4 regions of the Staphylococcus sp. 231237_7MaSpsaltlick genome follow, and region 1 is predicted to be linked to each of the others. Evidence: riboswitches for the same ligand, from Rfam matches in the RefSeq annotation. Region 1 holds a riboswitch; each other region holds the start of a gene.
The links. Region 1 has a riboswitch for thiamine pyrophosphate ahead of tenA (thiaminase II). Riboswitches for the same ligand answer to the same signal wherever they lie in the genome.

Region 1 (8,064 bases):
ATTATCGAGTTAGCTAGCTTGTTACATGATACTGTAGATGACAAACTTACCAATCAATCTGAAGGGTTAGTAGCATTAACTAATTTTCTACAACAATTACAACTCACTTCTCATCAACAACAACACATATTACATATCATCAATCATATGAGTTATAAAGATGGCAAAAATAATGCAGTTCAATTATCAATTGAAGGACAAATTGTCAGAGATGCTGATCGATTAGATGCCCTCGGCGCTATCGGTATCGCACGTACCTTCCAATTTGCTGGACACTTTGGAGAACCTATGTGGCAAACATCTACAATAGACACAAATGCCGAAAACGCACAGCAAATACCACATATCAATGATATTATGCATAGCCCTCCATCTGCTATTAAGCATTTTTATGACAAATTATTCAAATTGAAAGATTTAATGCATACGCAGACCGCAAAGAAACTAGCAGAAGAAAGACATATTTATATGGAAAGTTTTGTTAAACAATTTTTTCAAGAATGGTATTTCTAACTCATTTATAAATACATTCAAAATTAATATATACATCATGCTTCGACACGCTATTTTTATATGATTAAATATACGAGATTACAAAACATCATATTGTAAAAAATAAAAGCCAGTAAATGAATGGATACACTCATTTACTGGCTATATTTTAGGATTTATATCCTTGAATTTGTTAATTAATCAATAGATATAAATCTCTAATACTTCACATTTATTATATTTTATTTCTTTTTATTTTTCTTTGATACTACCTGTGTGTTCCCTGCTTTTTTACCAGAAGTTTCTTTGTTTTTACTCATTGCTTCAATCATTGGTGCAACTTCTTTTTTAGCAAGTTTAGAGTAGTACATATTAGCCAATTGTGTTTGTACAATTAAGAATGCCGCACTGACTGACCAATATAATCCTAATGCTGATGCTGAACTTAATGAAATCCAAACGATCATAATTGGTGAAATGATCATCATCATATAACCCATTTGTCTTTGTTCATTTGGCATACTCTTACTAGAAACAAATGCTTGTAAGAAGTATAATATTCCGGCAATTATCGTAATCCAAATATCTGGATGTGATAAGTTAAACCATAAGAAATTAGGATGTTCAGTAAATCCACCCTTAGAAGGATATTTTAATACGAAGAATAATCCCATGATGATAGGCATTTGAATTAACATCGGTAAACAACCTAACATACTCTTCATTGGATTCATATCATATTTCTTATAAACTTCCATCATTTCTTGGTTTGCTGCCATTTTTTCTTCTTGTGTGCGTGAGCGTTTAACTTTTTCTTGAATTGCGTCGATATCTGGCTTTGCAACTTTCATTTTTTCACGCATCATATGACTATTTTTATAGTTAGATAGCATGAATGGTAATAATACGACACGGATTGCTAATACAAGTACAATGATTGCTAGACCGTAGTCATTGTTAAAACTTGATCCTAGCCAATGAATAAGTTTATCCATTGGTTCTACAAATGTATTAAAGAAAAATCCGTCTCTGTTTTCAGGTTTTGAATAGTCACAGCCTGCTAAAAAGACCATTACACCTAAAAGCAAAGGTAGTAGCGCTTTCTTCTTCATTTTTCCACCTCTAATGATTTATTCACATAGAATTTATTTTATCATACTCAAAGAGAAGTAGAAATCAAAAACAGTGAATTTTATATATTATTCAACAGTTTGTAAAAATTGTCGAACAGTATTTGAAACTGAACTACTTTGAGCAATAGCAGAAATCACTGAAACGCCATCTGCGCCATGCTGCATAATTGTATTTGTATTATCTATTTGTATACCACCTATTGCCACAATTGGTAAATCTCCAACATGTGCACGTAAAATTGGTATCATTGAAGGACCTACCGGTGCATTAGCATCCTTTTTAGATGAGGTTTGATACATCGGACCAACACCAATATAATCAACATGTGTAAGGTCAGATTGTTGATATTCATCTTCATCACCTATGCTCAAACCAATAATTTTATCTTGAAACTGAGTTGCAAATACATTAACTGACTGATCATCTTGTCCAACATGTACACCATCCGCATCGATTTTACGAGCTAGTTCAATATCATCATTAACTATAAATGGAACATTGTAAGCACGACATAATTCTAATAATTCTATTGCAAGTTTTTCTTTATCATTCCCTCTTAGAGCTGTAGCACCCTTTTCTCTAAATTGGAACATCGTTATACCCGCACTTAAAGCTTCCTTTAATACATGCTGAATCGTAGTTGCTTCTGGAATATCTTGTGTCCCACATATAAAATATAATTTTAATTGTTGTTTATCAAACATCCTTATACCTCTGTTCTACGATTTGATTTTAAATAATCATCATATGAAATATGATATAACGCGTCTAGTAATGCTGTCATAAATGATGCCGGCCCTTGATGACCTGCCAGTTGTTCCGCTGCTTCAGCTGCAATATTATAAATAGCAACTGCTTCTTCTAATTGCTGTATTTGTACCTTTCCCTTTTCGGTTAAAAAGGCCCCTACAATAGCACCTAGTAAACAACCCGCACCAGTTATACGTGTCAGTAATGAAGAACCATTTGATAATTGAATCACTTTGTTATCCTGCGCTATAATATCTTCTTTACCTGTAATTACAATCGCTGTTTGTAATTGATCAAGTGCTTTACGTGCGATATCTATTGCATCTAAATTCACATCACTATCTGTACCTTTCATCGTTGTTTCATCATCGATTAGTGCTAGTACTTCAGATGCATTGCCTTTAATGACTGCGATATCAATTTCCTCTATAAATTGCTTACAAAACTGTTTTCTAAAATCAGATGCGCCAACTGCAACTGGATCAAATATCACAGGTGTGCCTACTTTATTTGCAATTTTAGCAATTTCTAACATATCTTTCGCTCTATCTTTAGTAATTGTGCCAATATTGATTAATAATGCTTGTGCAACGGATAACATTTCTGTCGCTTCTTCAGGTGCTTCACTCATTGCCGGACTTGCCCCTAAACTCAGCAACCCATTTGCAGTAAAATGCTTAACAACATCATTGGTATAACAAATAATTAATGGTTGTATGTTTTTTATCTTATCTAAATTATTCATCATCTAATCCCACTTCTTTCATATATGCAAAGTGATTTACTGGTCCTCTACCTTGTCCGATTTCTGGTGTATGTTTAATACTTAACGCTATAAAGTTTTTAGCTTTTTGCACAGCAGCATAAATTGATTTGCCTTTGGCTAATTCCGCCGTAATAACTGCTGAAAATGTACAACCTGTACCATGTGTATGCTTTGTTTCATAGCGCGGTGAATCGAACGTATAAACGTCTTCCGTGGTAAATAAGTAATCTTTAGCGGTCGTTAAATCTGTAGAATGTCCACCTTTTATCACAACACCTTTACTTCCAATTTCTTCGATAAATAACTTTCCTGCTTTATATATATCTGCTTCAGAATTAATCTTAAATCCAACAATTTCCTCTGCTTCCGGAATATTTGGTGTTGCAACAGTGGCATATGGTAATAAGATATTCTGTAAATCTGCTTTTGCTTCGTCATCCATTAAGGCATCTCCACTTTTTGCAAGCATCACTGGATCTATGACATATGGAATTTCTGGATATGCTTGTAAATATTGTGCAATTAATTCCATCATTTCTTTAGATGCAATCATCCCTGTCTTAATAGCTTGAGGCAATTCATCATCAAAGACACTTTCTAATTGCTCTTTTAACCATTCTGTTTCTAAATTATGAATATGTTGTACGCCTTTTGTATTTTGAGCAACAATACTTGTTATTGTAGCCATACCATAAACACCACATGCATGAAATGATTTCAAATCAGCCATAACACCTGCTCCGCCTGTAGGATCTGTACCTGCTATTGTCAAAGCTATTTTAGGTTTATTCATCTTTATCTCCTCCAAATGACCATGCCTCTTGATTATAAGACATTGCAAAAAAGTTTCTTTCATGTATTGTACTTTGTAAAAATGATTCTTTAATTTCATTTCGTTCTTCTTTACTAACATGTGCCGTTAATTTATTCATTAAATCATCAAAGACTTTAACCAATTCATCCATTTCAGTACTGTAAAAGTCAAACCATTGTTTTAAAATTGAATCTGTATTTAATTCTGGATCTTGAAGTGCTCTATTAGCAATCACTTGATATACATATGGGCAAGGTGCCATAGCAGCTATTGTATATGCTGCATTTTCTTTAGCAAAGGCATGATAATACATATGTTTTATATAATGGTCTCCACTTGGGGGCCAAACCTTTTCTTTAACGATTTCATCATATGGAGCTTGCACATAATCCGCAAGAATTTCGTGTGCTTCAACTTCACCATCTACTATAAATTGAATTTGTTCAACTAAGAACTTAACATCTGTCAATTCAGGCATTTTTGGTATCAACAATGCATATATATTCGCAAACTCCTTCAAATAAGACGCATCTGCTCTTAAATAAAATTTTGTCGCCTCGTACGACAACTCTCCATGTAGCATGTCTTGGATAAATGGATCATCATATATGTCATCTAAAATAGGTGCAGCTGCTTCTTTTAATTCTTCTGAAAATAACAAAATCAAAGTCCTCCTATAATAAAAAAACTACATTCCAACAATAGGAATGTAGTAAATCTATAGAAGTCGTAACAAAACATGACCTACTATAAATTGCACTACTTTCCTACGTTGGTACTAACCAAATCAGGTTGTAAGGGTCTGAATTTATTCATCTCAGCCATATGGCTCCCCTAGTAGTATTTTTTAATCTTTATATTTATTTAAACATAACAAAATGTTTATAACATTGCAATAAAGTCCAATTCACAAAATAAGCTCACCCCTAGTCTGGAGTGAGCTTAAAATAACTTATTTCATATATATTATGCAGTTACCCATTGTGAAGCACCAGCTGTATTATATAATTTAACTGCTGCTGCGTCTTGAACTGATTCTGGAGCTTCTGTTGGAGATACACCTTTGTACTCATCAGGAGCTACTGAATCCCAAGTGCTTTGTAAGAATTGATATTTACCTGCTGCACCTGAAGATGGGTTTACAGCTTTAAGATCGCCACCTGATTCACGTTGTGCGATTTGTTGTAAATGACTATTTACATTTACTGATGAACCAGTTGATTCTTCACTACTTGAACTATTTGAACTTTGTTGTGTTGAAGCTTGTTGTGTTGTTGCTTCTTGTTGTGGTTGTTGTGTTTGTTCAGTTTGTGGTGCTGCTTCTTGAGCTGGTTGTTCAGTTTGTGTAGTTGTTTGTTGTTGTGGTTGTTCAACTTCAGTTGAACCAGAATTATTATTTGAAGCGCCTTCGCCATAACTCCATGACCATGTTTCGCCATTTGATTCAAAGTTATAGTTGACACCGTTTAAGTTAAAGTTATAGTTATATGAACCTTCATGTACTGGAGATTCATTTAATTGTTGTGGATTTGATTGAGCTAATTGCGCTAACTCAGCTTTATTAACACCTTGTTCTGAAGCGTCTGCTGAATTTCCTGCTGCAACGCCTGTTACTCCTAAACCTACTGCTAATGTTGATGCAATTACTGTTTTTTTCATTTCTAAAAATTCCTCCTATAAGGTAATTAGTTTTATGATTAATTTGCTAAAGCAACTATAACATTCAAAACATACCTGTAGGTTACAGAGAAATAAAAAAACAACAGTCTTTTTTACATCCTAGTTACATCAAAAAAATTATATATTTTTTGAATTTAAACTGTTTTAGATTGCTATGAAAGCTTTTAAGCGTTTGTGATTGTTATCAACTGCGTAATATTATTGTAATTTATCTGACTATTCAGTCAATAAAAACCGTCACAACAGTGTTTTTTGGTGTGTTATTACACTCTATTTGAATGTGATTATCTTTATTTTCAACATGACAAAAGCTATCCTTCTCAATTTCAATCATTAGAGAAGAATAGCCTGAAAAGTATAATGAATAGTAGGATTAAATGTATATTAATTTGAATGGATTATAAAAGGGATTATTTGTTATAAAGTGGATGTATTAAACAATTTCAAATAATTTATTGTTTGCTATTTCAGATTGATCGGTTAATTGTTGTTGCGCATCTAGTGGGATTGTTTCATAAAGTGATGTACTTTCTTTCGTAGCACGTTTAGACATGAACTTAATTGATTCGACAAATATTTCAGATACAAAATGTGTCTGACCTTCTTTCTCATATTTACTAGATTGTAACTGACCAGTAACGCCGACTAGTGAACCTTGGTTGATATAGTGTTCAATATTATGAGCTAGTTTACCGAATGCTTTACAATATAAATAATCACAAATGGTATTCTGATCTTTGTCTTTGTAACTCCGATTAACAGCTACACAGAACGTAGCTAATTTCTTTCCCTCCTTCTCATATATTTGTGGGTCCTTTGTCAGTCTACCGACAATGACAATGTTATTAATCATGTGTCACCTCCTTCATAGCCTTATCATATGCAAAGCGGTCTTTATAGTCAAAACACAATTATTTAAATATATTAAGAGTAGATTCATCACATTTTTATAAATATTACCTTTCTCAATTAAAATTACGTTATAATACTACTATAAATAGAAATATCGTAGATTTTAAAAATTATAATTGGATGTGAAGACGATGAAGACCTTTAAAGCCGTTCGATTTCAAATTGTATCAGAAAATGGTGGTGTAACTGAATACGAATTAGATGATGGTGTCATTATCAATAAAGAGAGTAGTGGCACTGGCTGGTTGCTTGAAATCGTCATTTCAGATTTTCATTATGAAACAATGAAAAAATATATGGACGATGAAACACTACTAGATATCCGTGTAGTTATTACACGTCCAGCCAATGATCCTGCATTGTTTGATGCCACGATAAAACATATTAGTAAATTGGAACAAGCACAGTCGATTTCGGTAGTTTTTGAATGTCATATCTATACATTGAGACAAGTTTATGCTGAAAGCTTATTAGAACAATTAATCGATGAAGGATTATCTGGAGAAGAACTCAAGAAATCATTTAATAGAATGATGCAATCTAAACCTCGATTAAAAGATGAAAAGTTTGAAAAAGAATAAAAATAAAATAACCGTAAAAGTTATAGTATTTGCATACATAAAACTTTTACGGTTATTTTTATTATTTACTATCTTGTAGGGCAAATGTTAGTTCACAGCTACATGCAACTTGTCCATCTACAGTTGCTTTAGCATTACCTTTACCAATTGGCCCTTTCATCTTCGTAATTTCCACTTCTAATCTTAAAGTGTCTCCAGGAGTTACTTGCTTTTTAAATCTGCATTTATCGATACCTGCAAACAAAGCTAACTTTCCTTTATTGGCTTCATTGTTTAACATTGCGACGGCACCTGTTTGAGCCAAAGCCTCAGTTATCAATACACCAGGCATTACCGCATATTCTGGAAAATGTCCTTGGAAAAATGGTTCGTTTCCTGAAACTTGCTTTATCGCTACGCAACGTTGACCTTCTTCATATTCGACAACACGATCAATCAATAAAAATGGTTGTCTATGTGGGATGATTTCCTTAATTTGATTGTAATCAAAAATTGTTTCCATGACTTATTTCCTCCAACTCAATATTCATTGCTGTTTCATTTCGTACTATGATTAGTCTTGAGTACGTTTAATATCTGCACCTAATCCATTAAGTTTACCATGTAAATCAACATATCCTCTATCTAAGTGCTTTAATTCTGTAACTTGTGTTACACCATCTGCAACTAATCCAGCTAAGATAAGTGCTGCAGCTGCACGTAAGTCTGTTGCTTTAACTTGAGCACCTTGAAGTTGACTCTTACCTTCTATTTTAGCACTTCTACCTTCTACAGTAATACGTGCATTCATACGTTTAAATTCTGCAACATGCATAAATCTGTTTTCAAATACTGTTTCTGTAACTACTTTATGACCTTCAGCAGTCAACAGTAATGCCATCATTTGTGATTGCATATCAGTAGGGAATCCTGGATGCGGAAGTGTCTTAATATCT
Region 2 (8,064 bases), on a different contig from region 1:
ATTTTTATATAAAATAGGCGCATTATCAGGTGTTACTTCAGAAATGCGTTGAATTCGATATACTAGCGCATCATGCATTACTGTCATTCGTTCATGGAATATCTTCCAAAACATTTCAATGTCACCATTAGATTCAATTGCCATTCTAGGTACATTTAGTGTCACAACACCTAGATTACATCTTCCATTATTCTCAAATTCTCCATCTTCGTTCTTCCATGCTGGTAAAAATGAACGACAGCCCATCGGAGCTTTAAAATCACCTAATATTTCTACCGTTTTATCATAATTTAAAATATCAGGATACATTCTTTTCGTAGAACATTCTAATGCCATTTGTTTTATGTCATAATTTGGATCTTTTGAACTAAAATTCACGCCTTTTTTAATTGAAAATACAAGTTTTGGAAAAATGGCAGTAATGCGATCTTTGCCCAAACCTTTGATTCTAGTGTTAAGAATTGCTTGTTGAATTTTACGGCTATATGTATCTGTTCCTAAGCCAAAGCCTAATGTTACGAATGGTGTTTGACCATTAGATGTATACAATGTGTTGATTTCATATTCCAAACTTTCTATAGCATCGCCAATATCTTGTGAAACTTGATAATCAACGTACGTTTCTATGTCTTGTGGTTGTACAAATTTTTTAGCCAATTCACGATGCTTAGCTTCATTATATTGAACGTAATGGCTCAGTAATTCATCAACCCGATCGATTGTACACCCTCCGTATTGGCTACTAGAAACATTGGCAATAATTTGTACGAGTTGGGCAGAAGCTATTTGAATTGATTTAGGTGAAGTGACTACTGCATTACCAATTTGAAAACCATTTTTGAGCATACTTTCTGCATCTATTAAACAACAATTAGTAAGTGGTTGAAATGGATGATAATCTAAATCATGAAAATGTATATCCCCTTCTTTATGAGCTGTTGCAACATGTTCTGGTAATAAGTAATTTAGCGCATATGATTTAGATACTACACCTGCTGTTAAATCTCTCATCGTTGAAAATGTGGCGCTATCCTTATTGGCGTTTTCATTTATTACTGTAGGATCTTTGGTTATTAAATTCTTTAAATCTTGTTCGAGTTTATTCATTTTATCCCCTCATTTCTATATATTGTATTTACTTTTAATTTATAACACAATATATAGTGTTTCAATGAGTGGGTTAGCCGTTCACAAATTCGTAAAACCATTTTGAAGTTTTTGTGAACTTTGATTGCGTTTTCAAAAAATATATATTAACAAACTAATAACACGCAAAACACTGCTAAACAATAGCTCATCAATCTATTGTTTAGTCAGTGTTTAAATTATTTTATATTCAACTCAAACTCTTTCCAATTTCTCTATAAAGCTTCTCAGCTTCCCCTTCGTTTTCAACTCCATAGACATGCATTCTTCCGTCTTTGAACAGTGTAATTTCATAAGGCTTATAGGACAATAGTTTCACAAAATTATTAGCTTTTTTTACCGTAACAGGTAAATAATCAGTATGGTTAAAAATATCGGCATTAAAGCGTAATAAGAACATGTCTCCGCATTGTTTCTCTATCTTGTTGTCGTATTTATCGTTTAACAATGCATACTCATGTTTCTTACAAACATTACAATCACTTTGTTTTAAAGCACTAATATCCATCGACTTATATTGCATATTAAAACAATCTATAGTTATAAGTTTCTTTGAAAATGCTTCGCCAGAGACCCATCTCATTAGCTCGGAAACTTGCATACTAGCTACTTGATAAACCACTGGTGGCAGCACACCATTTATTGCACAACTTTCACCAGTACTTGGCATTGTTTCAAGTAGACATTTCAAACATGGCCCTTGATCATCGATACCATAAACAGTACCTTTACTACCAACTGCAGCACCGTAAATCCAAGGTATATTTTGCTTGTTACAAGATTCATTAATTAAATATCTTATTTTAAAATGATCCATACCATCTATAACAATATCCGGATGATATGTCGATAATAGATTTTCAATATTTAAATTTGTTATTTCACGATCAATTGCTGTTACTTGTACGTTACTATTTATTTGATTCAACTTATGCTTTAATGCTTCAACTTTAGGTAACATCTTTTCTGCATCCAACTCATCATATAACGCTTGTCTATGTAAATTGGATAATTCAACAATATCCATATCTATTACAGTAAGTGAGCCTACCCCCATCCTTACTAACATTTCTGCGCTGTGACTACCAAGTGCACCTGCACCCATAATCATGACGTGAGTTTTTTGAAGTTGGCTTTGACCGTACTCACCAAACTGATGATATCTTACTTGTCGATTGTAGCGCTCTATCATAAGAACCCAATTCCTTCAGTTGGACTCGATGCTTGTGCTGTATACTTCACAGGTATTCTTCCTGCTTCATAACTCAATCTTCCGGCACTAATCCCTTTATTCATTGCTTCTGCCATTTTCACAGGATCCGCTGCACTTGATATTGCCGTATTAAGTAAAATACCATCAGCACCTAATTCCATTGCATGACAAGCATCCTTAGGTGAGCCAATACCTGCATCTACGATTACTGGTACATTGACACGTTCAATAATATAGCGCAAATTTAATGGATTATTGATTCCTCTCCCCGTACCAATAGGAGAGGCAAGTGGCATAATTGCATAAACGCCTAACTCTTCTAAGCGTTTCGCTAAGACAACATCATTAGATATATATGGACAGACCGTGTAACCTTTTTCCAGTAATACTTGGCATGCTTCATATGTTTCTAATGGGTCTGGCAGTAATGTTTCGTCATCACCAATGACTTCTACCTTAATCATGTCACAAACACCTGCATGATTAGCAATTTCTGCTATACGAACTGCTTCTTTAGCTGTCTTAGCTCCAGCTGTATTTGGAAATGTGATGAATTTCGATAAATCAACTTTTGCTAATGGATTTGGTAAATCTTTGTCATATAAATTCATGCGTCTCACTGCAAAAGTTAATACTTCTGTTTCTGCTGCTGCAATAGCCTGAGTTTGTATCTCTTCATTATCAAATTTTCCTGTACCTAATAATAATCTTGAATTTAATGTAAAGTTGCCTATTTTAAACATATTAACCGCCTCCTACAAATTCTAATAATTCTAAGTTATCTTCATCATTGACTATGCGAGATGTAAATTGTTCTCGCTTAATTAATGTTTCATTATGCTCTACAATAATACGTGTTTCATCCAGTCCCAATGATTGAATTATTTCTTGTATATTAATTGGTTGTTCAAAGTTAAATACGTCACCATTAATCTTACATTTCATTTCGTTCACCTCTCCTAATCTGAAAATCATACAATTGTTTTGGCCTATGCCCACTGATAATCCATTGACTCATCAACTCACCTATTAAAGGCGAAAGTAAAATTCCATTGCGATAATGGCCAGCAATGACAAATAAGTCTTTATCCACTTCATCCATAATAGGCTGTTCGTTTTGACAATAAGGCCGTATACCTGACCATTGGTTTATGATTTTTCCATTTTTCAAATCTGGTATATAGTGCAAAGCTTGTGATTTAAGCCATGATTTACCAGAATTAGACACCCCAACTGAATAATCATTAAAGTAACTTGTTGCACCGATTAAATATCTATTTTTTAATTTTGGAATGACGTAACAACCATTAGTCAGAAACATGGTAATATTCAAGTTTAAATCAGGTTGTTCTACCAATAGCGCTTCTCCTTTTACCCCCATAACCGCTTCACAAGGTAAATATTGCTGTAAAAGTTTTCCTGTCCAAGCGCCTCCTGTGACAATTAACTTTTCAGTATAATAAGCTCCATTTCGTGTCTCCACACGGTACCCATCTTTTATAGATTCAATATGGGTTACAGTTGTTTGGTATATTCTATCTATATGTCTATTTGATAATGACTTCAACAACCCTTTAGTATAGCGGTTTGCATTGATTTGATTATCTTCAGGCATATAAATACCATTTGTATGTTTTGAAGTTATAGCACCGTTGGACATGTGTTGAACATCAGTAGGACTAAGACGTTCTACAGATGCAAAATGTTGTCTTAAAAATTGATATTGCTGTTCAATCTTTTTATTATCATAATGGTTCGTAGCCAATTTTATTAACCCACTATTTAAATACTCAATATCCACGCCAACCTCTTCCAACAAACTATCTCTTAGAGGTTTGAACATCTTTTGAGAAGTTGTTGCCAAACTAAACAAAGCACTATTTTTGGTGAATTCATTTTGCGCGCCTAACATCCCACCTGCTTTATAAGATGCATGCTTACCTGCTTCATCTCTATCTATCACAGCTATATTCGCAAAAGACTGACTTAACCCACGTGCGATTGACATGCCCATGACTCCCGATCCAATAATAATGACATCATACATGTCCATCCCACACTTCCTTCATGTTTATAAGTTTTTCTTTCGAATATTGATTAAAAATAGAAATACCGGCTATTCCTGAAAATCCATTAGGTAAAGAAGATAAAGTATGTTGATTAATACCTCCAATTGCAATAATCGGAATATCAATTTGTAGCGCTTCTTCAACCTCCGACTTTGCTCTAGGTGTTTGCTGAGGTTTAGATGACGTCTCGAATACGTGTCCAAATAATACAAAATCTAGCCCTAAATATTTAGCGTTAGCAATAGTATCTTTATGGTGCGTAGACATACTCACTTGTATATCGGGATAACTAGCTTGTACCTCCTCAATATAAGGGTCACTTTCCCTAAAATGAATTGCCGACAAGTCACATTGTATGATTACGTTGATATCGCTATGAATAATAATCTTATCCTTAGGGAACTCATTTTTTATTAATTCATGAACCCACTGAATGACTTCTTCAGTATTCATTGGCACTCTTATTAATAAGTAATCGATAACGCCTTCGATTTCACAGTAATGCTTAATATGTGATTTAGACAAATCTTGATATGGTGTAATAGCAATAAACAATATTTTCACCCCAAATAAAAAAACGTTACTTTTCCTGGTGGAAAAATAACGTTGTATGATTACATTTATCATAGAAAACGCCACTTTCCTACGCCAGTGCGAACTGGATCAGGTTCTAGGAATCCCTCAGTTATTACTTCGGTCTCAGCCTTTATCAAAGGCGCTTCCAGTGGTTTCTATCTATTAAATTTTCGTTTCATAATGTTTTAGTGATTACTTACAATCTAACTTATAATCATTTACTTTTCAAGTCTCACTTCAACTTTGACAACATGTATCCTAAAGTCAGCTGGCTTAATCGTGCATAATCACGCTTATAGAGACAACTCTAACAACCGTGCTGTTATCGGTCGTGTCTGACGATAGACTTCTTGATATATTTCAAAGTATTTAGCATAGCGTTCATGATGCGCTTCATTCGGCAGAAAAGTTCTATCATAGACGATAAATTGATCAACTACATCTTCTAGGCTTTCATACCAACTCAAACCGACAATAGCTAGCATTGCCGCCCCCATACAAGGCCCTTCTTCATATTTCAATTTACTGACTTTTGCATTAAATATATCTGCTTGCAATTGTAACCAAAAATCATTTTTTGCGCCGCCACCGATTGATGTAATGTGCGTTATGTCCTTCCCTTGTTCACGTAAATGTACCAAAGTTTCATATAATGAATAAGTAATACCTTCAATTACTGATCTCGCTATGTCTGCATTTGTATGTAAAGTGCTTAGCCCGATAAAGCTACCTCTAATTTGCGAATCACCATGTGGTGTACGTTCACTTGATAGGTATGGGGCAAATAACAACCCTTCACTACCAATTGTAGAGTTACTTGCTAAGCTTAAAATTTGGTTAAAAGTTAAACCGGGAAACACATGTTTTTTTAACCAATTCAAACTATCTCCAGCAGCAAGCGTCACGCCCATTACATATGATTTATCTTCTACAACATGATTGAAATAGTGCAAATTATGACGATACGTCTTTCCTTCACCTGATTCACAAGTTAATAACGTACCAGAAGTACCAATACTGCATAATGTATCGTTGGATTTGATAACGCCTGCACCAAGTGCACCACATGCATTATCGCCACCACCAGCAAAAACAGCTACCTCACCTGTTAATCCTAATGATTTAGCTAGGCTGCTTTCTACATATCCAATAAAATCTCCAGATGATACAAGTGAGGGATAAATGTCGTGAATGCGAAATTGTGAGCCGGTTGTCTTTGACCAACTTTTTTGTTTTGGGTCCAATAATAATGTGCTCGAAGCGTCTGAATATTCCATATTTATTTTACCAGTTAGCTTAAACCTCACGTAATCTTTAGGTAATAGGAACGTTGCTATCTTGTTCCAATTATTAGGTTCATTATCTTTTATCCAAAGCAATTTCGTTAATGTAAAACCTTCTAATACTGGGTTTGATAATATATAATCACCAAATTGTTGTTCGATTGTTGTGCATTGAGGAGTCGAACGAGTATCATTCCATAAAATTGCATTTCGAAGCGGTTTATTAGTGCTATCTAATACCACTAAACTATGCATTTGACCAGATAACGATAAGCCTCTAATATAAATGTCGCTTAACGCGCTAGCACTTAATATTTGTCTAATACATGACTTGGTTGCCTCAAACCATTCGTCTGGTTGTTGCTCATTGCACCCAGATTGAAGTTGTATTATATCAAGTCCTTCACTAACTTTAGCTAGCACTTCTCCTTCTTTACTTACGGCTATAACTTTAACTGAACTTGTACCTATATCTATGCCTAACACTGCTTCATTCAATATCATCGATTCCTTTTGTCAGATTTTAAATATTCAACAACTGTATCATATTGAAATGCCTTATAAATTTCCAATAATATGATATTATAATGAATCACGATTTAGAATAATATTTTCGAAAAATAAATAACGATTACTACTGTGATCGCACTCAGTAATGTTGATAAAAAGACTAATTCCGCCGCAAGTTCAGGATGATTATCATATTCCTGTGCAATGACTGAACTATTAACTGATGTCGGCATAGCTGAAGTAATAAATAACGCTTGTGCTATGATACCTTCAAGCCCCATTAGTTTGATAATGCCTAGAGCTATCATCGGTCCAACAATTAATCGCACAAATATAAACACATATGAACTTGACCACTTAAAACTAAATTTAATATTAGCAATTTGTGCGCCTAATAATATTAATGCAATTGCTATCATTGCATCCGCAATATAGTTTGCCGGCGTCCATATAAATTTAGGTATACCGACATTACCATAATTCAAAATAATGGCGAATACCAAAGCATATAAAACAGGCATTTTAAAGTAACCTAATAATGCTTTAAGCTTCCCAATATGCACGGCTTGTATTGAAAATATACCATATGAAAAAGTAAATATATTTTGTAAAGAAAGCACAATGACTTGAACAGACATCGCCAAAGGGTCACCTTTAAATACTAAATCATTTACTGGGACACCATAATTGCCTGAATTAAAAAATAATACGCTATTCGTTAATGTCGTAGCTTCACCCTTATCTTTTGTGCCAAAATGTGATAATAGCTTACCAATTCCATAAAGAATGATTATGTATATGATAAAGAATAATACGATATACAATAATAACTTGATTTCAAAATTCGTCTTATAGAATTTCACAAATATGAATCCAGGCACAAATATGTATATGTTTAACTTCGCCAATGTTTTCAAGTCTAATGTGAATTTTTTCTGCAATATATATCCTATTAAAATCATAATGAAAATAGGCAATAATACAGTTTCTAATATAACTAACATTTCGTGCATTGTAAATTTGCCCCCTTTGTCTAATTCCTGTAATTTTTTATACTTATGAAATTATAAGAAATTTACATAAGCCCCCTTAAAAATCAATAATGCTTATTGCATGTTAAAACTATCAATACGATTTATACTATGAAATTCTGTACATACCAAACACTAGTAATGTATGTTTCACGTTAAACGACGTTGTCTTGGCATTGGCTAATCAAATTTTACTTATTAATTTATAGTAATAACTTTATTTTTTCTTGCCTTTT
Region 3 (8,064 bases), on a different contig from region 1:
TTAGCAGCTGGTAAAGGTGTTATTATTGCCAATAATTATGATGAAGCCTTGGCTGGAATTGAGGAACTTTATCCTGAAGAAGAAGGTATTGTTGTCTTTGAACAGTTTCTAGAAGGTGAAGAATTTTCACTCATGACCTTTGTTAATGGTGATTATGCTGTACCATTTGATTGCATCGCTCAAGATCATAAGCGAGCTTATGACAATGATCAAGGACCTAATACGGGTGGTATGGGCGCATATTGTCCGGTACCGCATATTGGTCAAGATATCTTACAACAAACAAATGATACAATTGCGCAACCGATTGCTAATGCACTTGTTAAAGAAGGGTATCAGTTTTTTGGAGTGTTATATATTGGTGCCATCATTACTGCAGAAGGGCCTAAGGTGATTGAGTTTAATGCACGCTTTGGTGATCCTGAAGCACAGGTCCTATTAACGCGTATGGAAAGTGACTTAATGCAACATATCATTGATTTAGATAATAAACAGCCGTTGCATTTTAAGTGGAAAGATGATGCGGTGGTAGGTGTTATGTTGGCATCTAAGGGGTACCCAGGTAGTTATGATAAGGGCGAGAAGGTTTCTGGCTTTAGTCTTGATGGCAGTTATTTTGTTAGTGGATTGAAGAAAGAAGATAATGCGTTTGTGACTTCTGGAGGTCGTGTGATTTTGGCACTGGGCGAAGGTGTTGATATTGCGACTGCAAAAGCAAATGCCTATAAAGCAGTTGACCAAATTGAAAGTGATGCACTATTTTATCGTACTGATATTAGTGATAAAGCGATGAAATAATTATTTATATGTGATTAGAAACGGATGATATGTTCATCCGTTTTTTTATTATAGGAAATTTCACAATATTTTAATGTACAAAAAGCAATTGTCCTCCTATTTAATAAAGACAATTGCTTTTAGTATGATACGGTATTTAATATTGGATAAATTGAAATGAAAATTTTGAGATTAATAAATATTTGTTATTCGAATATCTTGAATACCAGTAATTGGTAATAATACTGATAAAAAATAAGCGCAAACTGCAATTAGGATAATTATTATGACAAAGAGAATATCTTTATAAGAAAACGGGGCGTAATAATAGTAAGTACGTTTTCCGTCTTTAAAGCCCTTTTTCTCCATGGCAACTGATAGTTGATGTGCTTTTCGAATATTTTGACTTAATAATGGGATAATTAAATGTTTCATCCGTTTTAAACCACTGTAATTGCTTCGGTCTATCATTTGATAGCGCATCTTCACTGATTTTCTTAGCTCGATTAAAGAGCTAAACATAAGCGGAACCATACGAATTGCAGCCATAAATGCATAGGCAACTTTAGGTTTGACCTTTAAATGTTGCATGAGACTGTAAAAAATCATAACAATTTGTGAAGTGAAAGCAATAAGAATACCGAAAAATGCAACAGTTGAAGTACGCATTGCTAAATGCAACCCTCTATATAAACTTTCAGTTGTAATATGAATGAAACCTAGTTTAAACAGTGTATGTGTACCATCACCATAGAAAATCATAAATAAGGCGGAAATGATACTAAAGATGACTGTAAAAAATACAAAAGGTAACGTGATCTTAAATTTTATACCGTTAAATATGAGCATAAATATTAAGATTAATGACATAAAGTAAACCATATAATCAAATTCGTGTATTAATATAACGAAGAAAAATAACAATACACCAAGTATTAACTTCGTGATGATATTAACATCGTCTACGAAGGACTGCTGCTTCTTCCATTGATCAAACATTAATATCACCCATTTCTTCTATTAAGAATTGATTTTCAACATTAAACTTTCGAGTAGCATATCGTGAGATTATCTCGTTATCATGTGTGACCATTATAATTGTTTGGCCCGATTGAACACGCTTTTGGAATAGTTTAATTAAATTAAATGTATTATGGCTATCTAGTCCAAATGTAGGTTCATCTAACAAGATGAATCTTGAAGATGAACTTAGCGCTATTGCTACACTTAAACGTCTTTTCTGACCAATAGAAAGTTCGAAAGGGTGCTGCGTTTGTACAGAATTGAGTTGTAATGTTGTTAACATATTTTCAGTTTCTTGTTTGGCTTGTTCAACCGTGTTTTGCTTATTTTTAAATTGAATATAAATTTCATCATATACTGAGTTTGTAATAAATTGAGATTCAGGATTCTGATAAACTAAATACATGTGTTGCGCAGCTTGCTTAATTTTTGTGATTTTTTTGTTATCTATGAATAAGTCACCTGAATATTTCAGGAGTTGCATCATCGATTCGAGTAATGTCGTTTTACCCGTTCCATTACGTCCTGTTATGGTAATCCATTCACCTGATTTAATTGATAATTCAGGGATTTGTAATAACCGTCTTTTTCCACGTTGTATCGTAATATCTTGGAAATTTACAACGCTCTGAGTTGTAAAGTGCAGTGAGTGTTTATTTAAAGGCTTTGGTGCGTAATCCCATGCATGTGGATGCCAGACACCATATTCGGATAATAGTGACTCATAATGCTTTAAAATGATTTCAGGTGTCTCATCGGCAATGATTTCACCATCATAATTGAAGAGTATGACACGATCAATGTGTTGCCATATATGCTCTACTTTATGTTCGACAATAATCACTGTTTTGTTATCCCATATTTGTTTGATTTTTTGCCATAAATCTACTGTGGCATAAACATCCAACATTGCTGTAGGTTCATCTAAGAAAAGTGTGTTTGTTTCTTGTAAAATAGTCTCGGCTATCGCTAGTTTTTGTTTCATACCACCACTCAATTGATTGATGTATTGATTTTTATCAACGTCTAAATCAACTGCAGCCAAAGCATTGTCGATACGTTCATCCATTTCTTCTCTAGGAACTTGTAAATTTTCCAACACAAATGCCAATTCTTCATATACTTTAGGCATACAAAATTGTGTATCTGGATCTTGGAAAATGACCCCACAATCTTTGTCTATATGAAGTTCGTCATATTTCATTGGAAGGTCTACTAATTCTGGCACAATACCACTTAACACATTGAGTAAAGTACTTTTACCTGAACCAGATGGACCAAGTAAAAGTACCTTTTCTTTACTATTTATATTTAAGTTTAAATTATTGAATATTTTTTTATCTGCATTTGGATATTTTAATCGTAAATTTTTTATGGATATCAATATTGTGACTCCTTATAAATTGTCGTAGTCATGTTTTGTAGCTGGTCTAAATAATTTTGTAACACCAGTTTGGTCGAGGGCTCTGACGATATAATAGGAAAGGAGTCCAGCTACAACAATTCCACTAATTACTCTACAACCTATATATAAAGCTAAGTTCCAACCTGCAATCTCTCCTAAATAACCATATGCAAAATCAATTGGTAGCGTTGCAATTGCAGTTAAGAATCCTGCTAACATTGCTACCATTGCACTACGTGATTTATATCTAAAAATTAAAAAGATAATTTCACAGGCTAAGCCTTGAACTAATGCATAAATCATTGTAGCAATGTCGAAACGTCCCATAATAATTGTTTCTCCTGCACCGGCAGCAAATTCAGCAAGTAAGGCAATACCTGCCTTTGGAATGATGAGATAAGCAACTACGGCCGCCATAAACCAAGCGCCATACGTTAATTCTTCAAGATGCAAACCTGTAATTTGAACTGCCTTATAAACAAAGTTCCAGAGATTATAAATCACTGCAAATACCACTGCAATCAATACAGTAACAAGTATTTCAGATAGTTTTAAATCTTTTGACATAATACTTTCCTCCCAAATAAAAAAACGCACAACCTTCTAGAAAAAGTGCGCGCTTAGATATTGGCATACAGATACTCAAATAAATTATTCAGTATCGCAATACACTTTCCTACGCTAGTTTAATCTAGATCAGGTTCAAAGGGTTTGAGGGTATACCTCATCTCAGTCACAAAACACCCCTAGTGCGAATGTTATATTTAAATTTAATTATAATGTATGACTTTTTCAATATTATGTCAAGGTTACTTTTTTAATAAAAGGGTAAATGACAAGTTAATAAATCGTATGAATTGGTGTCTGTATAGCTGAAGTTTTGGTGTTAAATAGGGTTGATAGACATATAAATAGGGTGATGCGTAAAGCATCACCCTAAATCTTTATAATGTTTGACATTATAAACGTCTATTTTAATTAATCCAATGTGTCTTGAATATTCTTTTTAGTTTCCTCTACATCATCTGATGATGACTCTTTTTGTTCTTTTAATTTTTCTTCTGCTTCTTTTGCTTGTTCAGCAGCTTTTTTGTTTAATTCTTCTTTACTCATATGTGACACTCCTTATTGATGTTTGATTATATAGATGGTATACCACATAATATTAACTATAAACATAGCTTGATTGTGCTGTTATTTACATTAAATTTTAAAACAAAAAATAAAATTAACGAATTTAATGAAATAATTGTTTAATATCATTAGTAATGTGGAATTTTGACAATACAACTAATCTATCATACTAAAGACTTATTTATTAGATTATTAAAGACAAGAACTAAATGTTCATATATAATAACTTTGAGGTGAATGGTATGTCTTTTATAAAGAAACACGCCGAGATACTATATAGCTATATCATAGGCATCGTTTCGCTTTTCACAGGTCTCATCATTTTGGTTAATTTACCTTTAATTCATAAATTGAATGGTAAAGGTAAACCAGAGTTACATATCCATAATGTATGGGATTTTATTAATGCTTTTTTCAGTGAAATAATTAGGGTGATGAGTAACTATATAGGGAACTTCCCAATAGTAAGCGCCATAATCATTATTTTATTTGGTGTCGTTGTCCTATTATTAGGTATGACACTGTATAGAACGACAGGTTATGACTATGATATTTCAATCTTCTTTTTAGTTATTGGAATTTTATTTTTCTTAATTACACTAATTTTAATGACGCAAGTTTATAGTTTCTTTGCTATTATTTTTGTCATTCCTTTTGCTGTGCATATTGGTTACATTGTGTATAAGGATGAGTTAAATAAGCATCATAGAAAGTACCATTATTTATGGATTATTTTCACATATGGTATTAGTTATTTATTAACGCAAATTGTGCTTTATGGCAGAATTGATAGTGACGAGATTGTCCCAGTTGATATTCTTAGTGTTAACACATTTTTCTTAATTATGTGGTTGTTAGGTCAAATGGCAATTTGGAACTTCTTATTCTTGAGAAGATCACTGCCTTTAACTAAAGAGGAATTGGGTGAGGAAGCCCCAGAGCTTTCTAGAGCTAGTAAAGACTCGGTATCAAATCAAACTAAAGAACATTGGAAAAATTTACAAGACAAAACTACAGAATTTACACGTAAAACAAGAAGAAGTGTGGATATTCAAAAGGCTAGAGAAAAGAAAGATAAGTTTATCGAAAAATGGAAGAATAAAATTGATATTCAAGAGGACGATGTTCCAAATTGGATGAAGAAACCAAAATGGTTAAAGCGCGCATATGTAGAACTTATATGTGGTGCGGTATTACTATTTTTTACATTAATTGAATTCAATAATAGAAATTCATTATTTGTGTCAGGAGACTGGGAAATTTCACAGACGCAATATGTAATTGAATGGGTAACATTGTTCTTACTAATGATTATTATTATTGTATATATTTTGACGACACTTACAAATTTCTTACGCGGCAGATTCTATTATCTTCAATTGTTTATGGTAAGCATATTATTCTTTAAATTGTTAACAGAATTTGTAAATATTATGGTTCATGGATTGTTATTATCAATATTCATTACACCGATTTTATTTATCATGTTAATAGCAGTCATTGTCGCGTTTACGATTAAGTTACGACAACCTTCAAATGATTAAAGTATAATGTGAGTAGACGTTACCTATCTTCCTATATGATTTAGGAAGGTAGGTTTTTTTATGTATTTAAGTAAAGTTGAGTAACGGGATCTTACATTACTAAAAAGTACTGATATATTTAGATTTTTAATGTAACAATGTATATGAAATGATAGAATAGATAAGCAAATTAAAATCATACTAAATAGTAGAAAGGCTGTCATAATATTATGAAAACTGCCACATTAAATAAAGGAAAAGAAACAAAATATTTAAATCAATATCCATTAGTTGAAGCGGATGATATATACGATCATGACCATTTGAAAGAAGGGGACTTATTTTATATCGTTAACGATCAAGGTATTTATATTGCTACAGCATATGTAGGAAGACAACATAAGGGACTTGGTTGGGTATTAAGTTATGAGCAAGACGAAGAAATTAATATACCATTTTTTGAAAGATTGTTTGAACTAGCAAAAGAAGAAAGAACTTATTTCTATAATATAGACGGTACAAATGCTTTTAGATTATTTAATGGTGAAGGTGATGGTATAGGTGGATTAACAATAGATAACTATAACGGTCATCTATTAATTCAATGGTATTCTAAAGGCATTTATAAATTCAGATATCAAATATTAGAAGCATTAAAGACAGTGTTTGATTATACTTCTATTTTTGAAAAAATGCGTTTCAAAGATGCTGAGATTACAGGTGGTTTTGTAGAAGGAGTAGCTCCAGAATTCCCAATTGTAATCGAAGAAAACTTTACTTTTTATAATGTAGATTTAGATGATGGTCCAATGACTGGCATATTTTTAGATCAAAAAGAAGTAAGAAAAAAATTAAAAGAGCACTATTCTGATAATCGCAACATGCTTAATGTGTTTAGTTATACGGGAGCATTTTCAGTTGTTGCTGCAGACAATGCCAAAAATACGACAAGTGTAGATTTAGCCAATCGCTCTAGACCTTTAACTGAAGAGAACTTTGGTTTGAATGGCATTGATCCTAAATCACAATATATTTACGTTATGGATACTTTTGATTTTTATGGCTATGCGAAAAGGCATGATTTATTTTACGATACAATTGTTGTTGATCCACCTAGCTTCGCTAGAAATAAGAAGAAAACTTTTTCAGTATTAAAGGATTATGATAAATTGATTCTTGGAGCATTAGATATTTTAGCACCAAACGGCACAATGTTATTATGTACCAACAATAGTACTTTTTCATTAAAAGCCTTTAAAAAAGTTGTTAAAGAAACTTTAGAAAATGCTGGTGTAGCATATGAATTACAAGATGTAATGGGTTTGCCTAAAGATTTTAAAACGCATGCACATTATAAACCTTCAAAATATTTGAAAGCAATTTTTGTTAAAGTACTATAAAATATGTGAATTTGGGTATAAATTTTATATGGTCATTTTTTATAAGGAGTGTATAAGATGGGCTTGAAAAATAAATTTACTAATAAATTTACAAAAGAAGTAGGAAATAAGGTTTTAAATATAGAAGATATCAAAGAAAAACATCAATTACCTGTTAATTTATTTGAGGTAGATGAGAGACGTGAACGCGCACAAGCATTAGTGAAAAAGAAATCGCTATTGTCATCAAGTGTTAGTGTGGTACCTATTCCAGGGCTAGACTTCGGTGTGGATATCAAACTAATGAAAGATATTATAGAAGATGTAAATAAAATATATGGCCTTGACCATAAACAAGTTAATAGCATGGGAGATAGTGTTAGAGAACGTATCTATGCACTAGCTGCTATACAAGGGAGCCAATTTATTGGCAAGAAAATATCTGATGCTATCTTAAAAGTAGTCATTCGTGATGTAGCTAAACGCGTGTTAGCGAAACAAACAAAATGGTTCCCAATTTTAGGGCAAGCAATATCAGCTTCAGTGAGTTATTATTTTATGAAAAAAATAGGCGATGAACACATTGCAAAATGTGAAAAAGTAGTTAAAGAATTACTTTAAATCGTGAGCGTTTTCATAAAATCTTCAATTATTGCTGATTATTGTCATATCAGGGTAATAACGAATTGAATTTCTATTTATAATTTGGTAATGTTATTATATAAAACTATGCTAGGTTTTATAATAAACTAACGATTCTAACTATACGAAGGAGAAATCATATTATGGAACAAAAATCATATGTAATTATTGACGAAACAGG
Region 4 (8,064 bases), on a different contig from region 1:
ACAACATATACATCTTAATAACGATAACAGTCGAATCCAATTACACATCCCAGAACATCTAAGAGAACGTTTTAGTGATTTTTATTTAACTTTAAAAGTAAAACGCGGTTATCCGGACAGTAATTTTACTGTGAATATAAATGACTATGCAAATCATCGTTTATTTAATAATTCTACATATCGAACAGGCGTAGATACACAACTTTACAAAACACAACCAGATGCACAAGGCAATATAAATATCAACCTTAGTCCATCTGGAAATTATCAATTAGACATTAAAAGTTTACATGGTGAAAATTATCAAAAATTACAAGGGGCCCATGGCTCAAAAACTAATATAGGTCATTATCGCAATATTAAAAACGGTGTTAAAGTCAACTTATCTTCACATCAAAATGGAATCGCTTCTATTAATATTCCGTATCGTGATGGCATGACTGCCTATATTGATGGTAAAAAGGTAAAACCATTTAAAGTGAATTATATGATGACTGGTGTTTCTGTAAACAAAGACACACGTCAAATAATGATTAAATATCGTCCTAAATATTGGTATACCATGATAATTATTTCCTCCATATTTATATTATCTACAATTACATGGTTAATTCGTAAAAAAATAAAAAATAAATAAATCATTATATAAAAGGAGTTTGTTAGAGATGAGGTATAACCATGTTTCGTAAGATTTGGTCCAATAAAACAACAAGATTGCTTTGTATCATTACTATGGGTGTTTTTGTCGCTCTTCTTACATTCGCCCCATATATTTATCGCTACTTAATCCATGGGGTTGTTTTTAGCGGGTCGGGTGATGGTTACAGGCAAATGATGCCTTTTCAAATGTACTTATATGAACATTTTAGTCAATTTAAAAGTACATATGACCACTCATTTGGGCTTGGAGGAGATTTTGTAAAAGATTTATCTTATTACTATTCAACTTCACCATTTACATATATTAATTTTATATTTGTGTGGGTATCGGAAACGATATTTAATAGTAATCCTAGTCAAATTACATTTTGGGCCAGCAACCAGTTAATCGTTGCCTTTATTAAAGGTGTAGCAACTTTTGTTATAACTTTTTATTTCTTTAAATATTTAAATTTTAAAAGTTATACAATATTTTTGGCTGCATTACTCTACGGTGCATCTACAACAGTTATATACTTTAATTTTACGTGGTCATACTACGGGGATTTACTTATTTTTCTCCCCTTGTCACTGTTAGGTATTGAACGTTTTTATAGAGAGAAAAAATTAGGCCTATTTATTTTTGCAATTGCATTAACCCTTTTCTCAAATTTTTACTTTAGTTACTATGAAGCGATTGCGATATTAGCTTATGTAATTTATCGTTTTATATTTCCACATCCAAGAGATATCGTTTCACGTAAGCAGCAGTTATGGATAATACCTGTTTCAGTCATATTAAGCACGTTAATTGGTGTTTGGGGATTTTATACTGGTGTATCTTCATTTCTCAATAATGATAGAGTAAGCAATCCGCATTTTAGTATAAACATCCTTACAGACTTTGCTCGCCAAAAAAACTTTTTTAGCAACGGCTTTTACATTACCGTATCAATGATTGCCATCATCGCTTTATTATCTTTTAAACTTTACAAGCACTATTACTATAGATTTTTTGCAATTGCAACATGGATTATGTTAATAGGTTCATTAACGCCTTATTTCGATAGTATGTTTAATGGATTTTCTACACCAGAGCGCAGATGGGTTTATATTTTTGCATTAACAACGTCAGGGCTGATTGCATTATTTATTCAGCATCTTGCAGAGTTAAGTCTAAAATCTTATGTCATTTCTTGTGTACCTGTTTTAGTAATTATGGGGATTATGGCACTTATTGTGACTGACCAAAAAATATCATGGATGCTTATATGCTTAATACTTATGCTTTTTATAGCATTCATATTATTTAAGAAAGATTTATTGCAACAACGCTGGGTCATATTTGTCATCTTATGCTTGTTTATTGTGCAGCAAGCATTTATATTATCTAACAATCACTTTAATAATGTTAAAAACTATGAATCTACTGTTTCAGCTATGCATGAGGCAGACTACAAAAGTCCTGCATTAGCTAAAAAAATAGATACAATCAATCAACAACATGATGACGACCCTTTAAATAGAATTGATTACATGTCACAATACGGTTTGAATTCACCGATGCTCTATCATTTTGATGGCACTGCCTTATATTCAAGCATATTTGATGGTGACATTTTAAAATATTATGATAAAACATTACAAATTAATATGCATACTGATAAAAATAGCACTTATCGTTTATTATCTAATCGCGCTAATTTAATGGCTTTATGGAATGTACAAGATCGCATACGGCGTCCAAATGATTTAAATATTCCCTATGGATTTAAACACAAAAGCACTGTTGACCATTCTAAAGAAGAATCATTTTTACATTCTACAAATCAAATAGCTTATCCAAGTGCACATATCACGGATAAAGTTTTTGATTCCAAAGACCTTAAATCGCCATTAGATAGAGAACAAGCCATGTTACAAGGTGTTGTATTGAATGATAGTAGCACTTCATCCAATCAAACATTCAAAGCTAATAAAAATTTATTAACAGAAGCGACGTCAACATTAACCGACGCTCACAGAAATGAAGGCAATCATTTAATTGTTTCTAAAGACAACGGCGGCATAAGTTATCATTTACCTAAATCTATTGCTGATAAGTATGAAGATATGTATATTGAGATGGATGTAGAGTTACTCTCACCTGATAAAGCTCATGAAGTTCGTGTTAACGAGTACAGCCAACAACGCAATGAATTGACTTACAAGTATAGACGGTTTGTTACACCAGTAACCATGCGTGTTAACGCAAATAAAGATTTAAATATCCAATTATCTAAAGGAAATTATCGATTTAATATCAAAGGTATTTATGGAGAAGATTATCAAACTTTACGTAACGCAACAAAATCTTTAAATCCAGTAAAAGTATCTCAAGAACGTACAGGCTATACAGTAACTAAAAGTAAAGAAGATAAAGGGTACATTGTACTCCCTATGGCTTATCGTAATGGCATGAAAGCTTATTCGGGCAAACAAGAATTACCTGTCAAACAGGGTAACGGTATTATGACAGTAATTTCTACTGAAAAAGGTCAAGAAAAGATTACTTTAAAATATAAACCACCACACGCCCTACCCTTAATAACGTTATCTGTTTTCGGTGTAATTTTTAGTATTATCTTTTTATGGTGGTTAAGAAATAAGTCCAAAGATAACATAAGTAAATAGAAAATATCATTAAAATGTGTCAATATACTTAAGAAGAAATTCACCTTGGTATACCTATATTCAAATAACGCTCATTTACCTCGCTATACTAGACGCAGCTTTAATGTGTATTATGGGCTATTTGGAGCTATTTAGAGGTTTCAGGGCATAAGACGTTTAGTAGTTTGATTTGAGCTTTGTATGATCTTTGTATGTTGTGCTATGTATTCATTAAGCACAATCAAAATCATTAGGTACCTATACTTATCCTTAATTCTCAAAACGTTAACTATCCCTCTTTAAACAAACGAATTTCATCTACAATATCTAGCCATAGCTTTTTATTATATTAGTAAACAAAAAAGCGATCCTCATAAAGAGGACCGCTTTTTTATGCTTATTATGCTGATTAACGAATTTCTTTAATTCTAGCAGCTTTACCACGTAATTCACGTAGGTAATATAATTTAGCACGACGAACTTTACCACGACGTGAAACTTCAATTTTTTCGATTTTTGGTGTGTGTAATGGGAATGTACGTTCCACACCTACACCAGAAGAAATCTTACGTACAGTGAAAGTTTCTGAAATACCTCCACCACGGCGTTTGATTACTACACCTTCGAATACTTGGATACGTTCACGTGTACCTTCAATAATACGTACGTGCACTTTTAAAGTGTCACCTGGACGGAATGAAGGTAAGTCTGTGCGTAATTGCGATTGAGTTACTGCTTCGATTAATTTGTGATTACTCATTATTTTTCTCTCCTTCAACCTATGTTCTTGCCTCGACAAAATATAGCAGCGGATCATAGTGATTTTCGTGTGTCGCACACTTAAAATATGTTAGCACATAGTTAGTCTTTTTTCAATTGCTTTTTATATCTTTCTATAATCTCTTTGTCTTCTTGTGACATAGTGACGCTATTTAAAAGATCTGGTCGCTTCGTCCAAGTTCTGATAATTTTCTGTTCATGACGCCACTTTTCTATATTTGCATGATTACCTGACAACAATACATCTGGCACGCCCATCCCTTTATATTCACGAGGTCTTGTATATTGAGGGAATTCTAGCAAACCATCTTGAAATGAATCATCTTCATGTGATTGTTGGTTACCTAATACACCAGGTAGTAACCTAACAATTGCATCCGTCATTACCATTGCTGGTAGTTCTCCACCAGTCAATACATAATCTCCCATGGAAATCTCATCGGTCACTAAGTTTTCGCGAATTCTTTCATCATAACCTTCATAATGACCACAAATAAAAACGATATGTTCTGCTTGGCTAAGTTCATTAGCAATTGCTTGATTAAATGGACGTCCCTGAGGACACATTAATATTACCCTTGTATCAGCTGTCTTATCGATACTATCCATTGCATTAAATATAGGCTCTGGCTTTAATACCATCCCTTGCCCACCACCAAAAGGATAATCATCTACTTGGTTATGTTTATTTTCTGCAAAATGCCTAAAATCTACTGTATTGACTTCTAACATATCTTTTTCTTGAGCACGTTTCAAAATAGAATGATTTAACACGCCATTAAACATATCTGGAAATAAAGTTAAATAATCAATCTTCATTAATCTAGCAATCCTTCCATTGGGGAGATTTTAATAAGTCTACCTTCGACATCAATCTCTTTAACAACATCTGCAATATAAGGTATTAAATATTCTTTATCTCCTTTAACCACCCAAACATCATTGGCACCTGTTTCAAAAATTTCTATCACGCGACCAATTGGAGTATCTTCTTCATCAAAGACCGTACAACCAATAATGTCTGAATAATAAAATTCATGTTCTCCTAATTCTATTTCTTCATGATCACGTTCTTGAACTAACGTTTCTCCTTTTAAATGTTCAATATCATTAATGTTATTGATTCCTTCAAATGTTAACATATGAAGTCCTTTATGCATTCTATAAGACGAAATCGTAAATGTTATTGATTCTTTATTTTTACGTTCTATCTCAACGATTTCACCCGGTTGAAAACGTATATCAGTAAAATCTGAATTAGATTTCACCTTCACTTCACCTTTTATTCCATGTGTATTTACAATCTTGCCTACTTCAACTTTCATATATGTTCCTCCATAATAATTTGGCTATTTCATTTAATTTTGATTATGTATATGCGTTATTTTATTAGCTTATTATAACATGTAATCTCGATTTCTGTGTTTCATTACATTTAAAAAATGAAGGTTCCATGACATGTGCTATTTTATATTTCCTTAACTATATTTAATATTTCTCAATAAAAAAAGAGTACCTATTAAGGTACTCTTACAAATATACAGAGTGTATATTAGGTTAAAAATTATTTTTGATCATCAAATTTTTTCAAGATACCTTCTCTTGATAAAATGTTGTGAACTGTATCAGTTGGTTTCGCACCATCTTTTAACCATTTAAGTGCTAATTCTTCGTCAATTTTAACTTCTGGTGCATTTACATTGTTAGGGTTGTAAGTACCGATTTGTTCGATATTACGACCGTCACGTGGTGCACGAGCATCAGCTGCTACGATACGATAGAATGGATTTCTTTTTGAACCTAAACGTGTTAAACGTAATTTAACTGCCATTTATATTCGCTCCTTTAATTTTCATAGTTTTTATTTTCTACAAGAAATAATAATAACAGTAATAATCAACTTTGTAAAGAGTTTCTTCTTTACCAATTTCAATATTACGCAAATTTCGTTTCTTAGCTTAAATTATGGTCATTTAAGAATCTTAAATTAACCTAAACTTGACATTATTCACTAAAAAATATACATTGAAATTAAATTAAATAATAAATGCACTAGGGGTGTTTCTAACTGAGATGAGTCTAACTCAAACCCTTTGAACCTGATCTAGTTTAAACTAGCGGAGGAAAGTGTGTAGTTTAGCATATTTCAAAAGTTTTTTGAAACAATTTCATACATATGTTGATATTTCTAATACACAACTTTCTTTCAGAAGGGTTGTGTATTTTTTTATTGAAAAATTAAGGAGTGTGTATAATGAACAAAACAGTAATAGTAACTGGAAGCAGCCGTGGATTAGGTGCAACTATCGTAAAAACGTTAGCTCAAAAAGGACATAACGTTGTCATAAACTATCATAATAGTGAAGATGCCGCACAAAGGCTTGTTGATGAGATTGGAACTCGACAAGCAATCGCTATACAAGCAGATGTGACAAAACGAAATGAAATTGACAGCTTAGTTAATGAAGCTACACAATATTTTGGCCAAGTTGATGTTGTAATTAATAATGCACTAGTTGGGTTTAAATTTGATCCTGTTCAACAAAAAGCATTTGCAGATCTTTCGTGGGATGATTACCAGCAACAAATTGACGGTACATTAAAAGCTGCTTTCAACGTGTGTCAAAGTGTTATACCTCAATTCATTCAAAGACAAAAAGGTAATATTATCTCAATTGGCACGAATTTATTCCAAAACCCAGTCGTCCCTTATCATGAATATACAACCGCTAAAGCTGGATTAATTGGCTTTTCACGTAATTTAGCTGCTGAATTAGGACAATATGGTATCACATCAAATGTAGTATCAGGTGGTTTGTTAAAAACTACCGATGCAAGCGCAACTACAACAACTGAAGTCTTTGATTTAATTGCTCAAACAACACCTATTAAAAAGGTCACTGCACCACAAGATGTTGCTAATATGGTTGCATATCTCGTGTCAGACCAATCAAACGGCATTACAGGTCAGAATTTCACAGTCGATGGTGGCTTAACAATGAATTAATAAGGAGGATTAAATTATTTTATGACACAAACACAACATCTAAACATCGGCGTACTCATCTATGGATGCGGCCATCACCAAGCCGCGTGGCGTATGCCCGATTCAAGCGTTGAACGTATTGGTGATATTACATATTATCAATCATTAGCAAAAATCGCAGAACAAGGCTTGTTTGATGCTATATTTTTTGCTGACAATCAATCGTTTCCAGCTAATTCTAAAAGTGATATGCCTGCATTTTGGTTTGATCCTTTAGTGAATTTAGCTGCGATATCACAAGTTACTGAACATGTCGGTCTAGTAGCTACTATATCTAGTACATTTGCCAACCCTTTTACAGCTGCTAGACAATTACTGAGTATTGACCATATTAGTCAAGGTCGTGCTGGTTGGAACTTAGTAACGTCAATGACAGATTTGGAAGCTGCAAACCATAGTATGGATCATTTACCTGAACACGAAGAACGCTATAAAAAAGCAGATGAATTCGCTCAAGTGATGAATCGATTACTTGAATCTTGGAGTGTCGATAACTTTCTGCATAATAAAGAAGATAATAGTTTAATTAACGAATCTGCAATCAGCCCTATCAATCATCAAGGAGCGTATTTTAACGTTCAAGGACCTTTAACAACACCAAGCAGCCCTCAAGGAAAACCGATTGCTATGCAAGCCGGTGCTTCAGATCCTGGTATTGCACTGGCAACTAAATACGCAGATGCAGTATATGCTGTAGCTTGGAATTTTAATCAAGCTTATGCTTTTAAAAAGAAATTAAATCAAAAATTAAAACAACAAGAAAAGTCTGAAAATAGTTTGAAAGTATTCCCTGGATTAGTAACGTATGTTGGACAATCGTATGAAGAAGCTTACGCAAAAAAGCAACAACTCGATGAATCTTTAGAAGTTGATACAGCTTTAAATCAATTAGAGTTTTTTATCCAACAAGATTGCCATAATTGGGAATTGGATGAACTTGTACCACC

Region 2: another riboswitch for thiamine pyrophosphate. It lies ahead of ACF91D_RS05870 (thiamine phosphate synthase); the one in region 1 lies ahead of tenA (thiaminase II).
Region 3: another riboswitch for thiamine pyrophosphate. It lies ahead of ACF91D_RS23810 (ECF transporter S component); the one in region 1 lies ahead of tenA (thiaminase II).
Region 4: another riboswitch for thiamine pyrophosphate. It lies ahead of ACF91D_RS18245 (3-oxoacyl-ACP reductase); the one in region 1 lies ahead of tenA (thiaminase II).

What each region holds. Positions count from the first base shown of each region.
Region 1 covers NZ_JBICNX010000017.1:65,328-73,391, reverse strand. Annotated here, with positions in the region: gene ACF91D_RS23065 (HD domain-containing protein) at 1-513, shown strand, start outside; gene yidC (membrane protein insertase YidC) at 735-1,604, opposite strand; gene thiE (thiamine phosphate synthase) at 1,692-2,330, opposite strand; gene thiM (hydroxyethylthiazole kinase) at 2,333-3,121, opposite strand; gene thiD (bifunctional hydroxymethylpyrimidine kinase/phosphomethylpyrimidine kinase) at 3,114-3,935, opposite strand; gene tenA (thiaminase II) at 3,928-4,617, opposite strand; TPP riboswitch at 4,704-4,802, opposite strand; gene ACF91D_RS23035 (transglycosylase family protein) at 4,923-5,615, opposite strand; gene ACF91D_RS23030 (single-stranded DNA-binding protein) at 6,070-6,489, opposite strand; gene ACF91D_RS23025 (YwpF-like family protein) at 6,680-7,129, shown strand; gene fabZ (3-hydroxyacyl-ACP dehydratase FabZ) at 7,191-7,631, opposite strand; gene murA (UDP-N-acetylglucosamine 1-carboxyvinyltransferase) at 7,683-8,064, opposite strand, start outside.
Region 2 covers NZ_JBICNX010000002.1:599,811-607,874, reverse strand. Annotated here, with positions in the region: gene nrdD (anaerobic ribonucleoside-triphosphate reductase) at 1-1,107, opposite strand, end outside; gene ACF91D_RS05890 (ThiF family adenylyltransferase) at 1,337-2,335, opposite strand; gene ACF91D_RS05885 (thiazole synthase) at 2,335-3,102, opposite strand; gene thiS (sulfur carrier protein ThiS) at 3,104-3,304, opposite strand; gene ACF91D_RS05875 (NAD(P)/FAD-dependent oxidoreductase) at 3,294-4,406, opposite strand; gene ACF91D_RS05870 (thiamine phosphate synthase) at 4,399-4,992, opposite strand; TPP riboswitch at 5,052-5,161, opposite strand; gene xylB (xylulokinase) at 5,298-6,785, opposite strand; gene ACF91D_RS05860 (AEC family transporter) at 6,887-7,810, opposite strand.
Region 3 covers NZ_JBICNX010000019.1:29,245-37,308, reverse strand. Annotated here, with positions in the region: gene purD (phosphoribosylamine--glycine ligase) at 1-798, shown strand, start outside; gene ACF91D_RS23820 (energy-coupling factor transporter transmembrane component T family protein) at 970-1,776, opposite strand; gene ACF91D_RS23815 (ABC transporter ATP-binding protein) at 1,769-3,184, opposite strand; gene ACF91D_RS23810 (ECF transporter S component) at 3,197-3,772, opposite strand; TPP riboswitch at 3,862-3,963, opposite strand; gene graF (glycopeptide resistance-associated protein GraF) at 4,184-4,318, opposite strand; gene auxA (lipoteichoic acid stability factor AuxA) at 4,582-5,883, shown strand; gene ACF91D_RS23795 (class I SAM-dependent rRNA methyltransferase) at 6,093-7,262, shown strand; gene ACF91D_RS23790 (hypothetical protein) at 7,320-7,862, shown strand; gene ACF91D_RS23785 (phosphocarrier protein HPr) at 8,027-8,064, shown strand, end outside.
Region 4 covers NZ_JBICNX010000009.1:193,120-201,183, reverse strand. Annotated here, with positions in the region: gene ACF91D_RS18275 (YfhO family protein) at 1-637, shown strand, start outside; gene ACF91D_RS18270 (YfhO family protein) at 679-3,312, shown strand; gene rplS (50S ribosomal protein L19) at 3,701-4,051, opposite strand; gene trmD (tRNA (guanosine(37)-N1)-methyltransferase TrmD) at 4,153-4,890, opposite strand; gene rimM (ribosome maturation factor RimM) at 4,890-5,396, opposite strand; gene rpsP (30S ribosomal protein S16) at 5,636-5,902, opposite strand; TPP riboswitch at 6,116-6,214, shown strand; gene ACF91D_RS18245 (3-oxoacyl-ACP reductase) at 6,326-7,078, shown strand; gene ACF91D_RS18240 (LLM class flavin-dependent oxidoreductase) at 7,100-8,064, shown strand, end outside.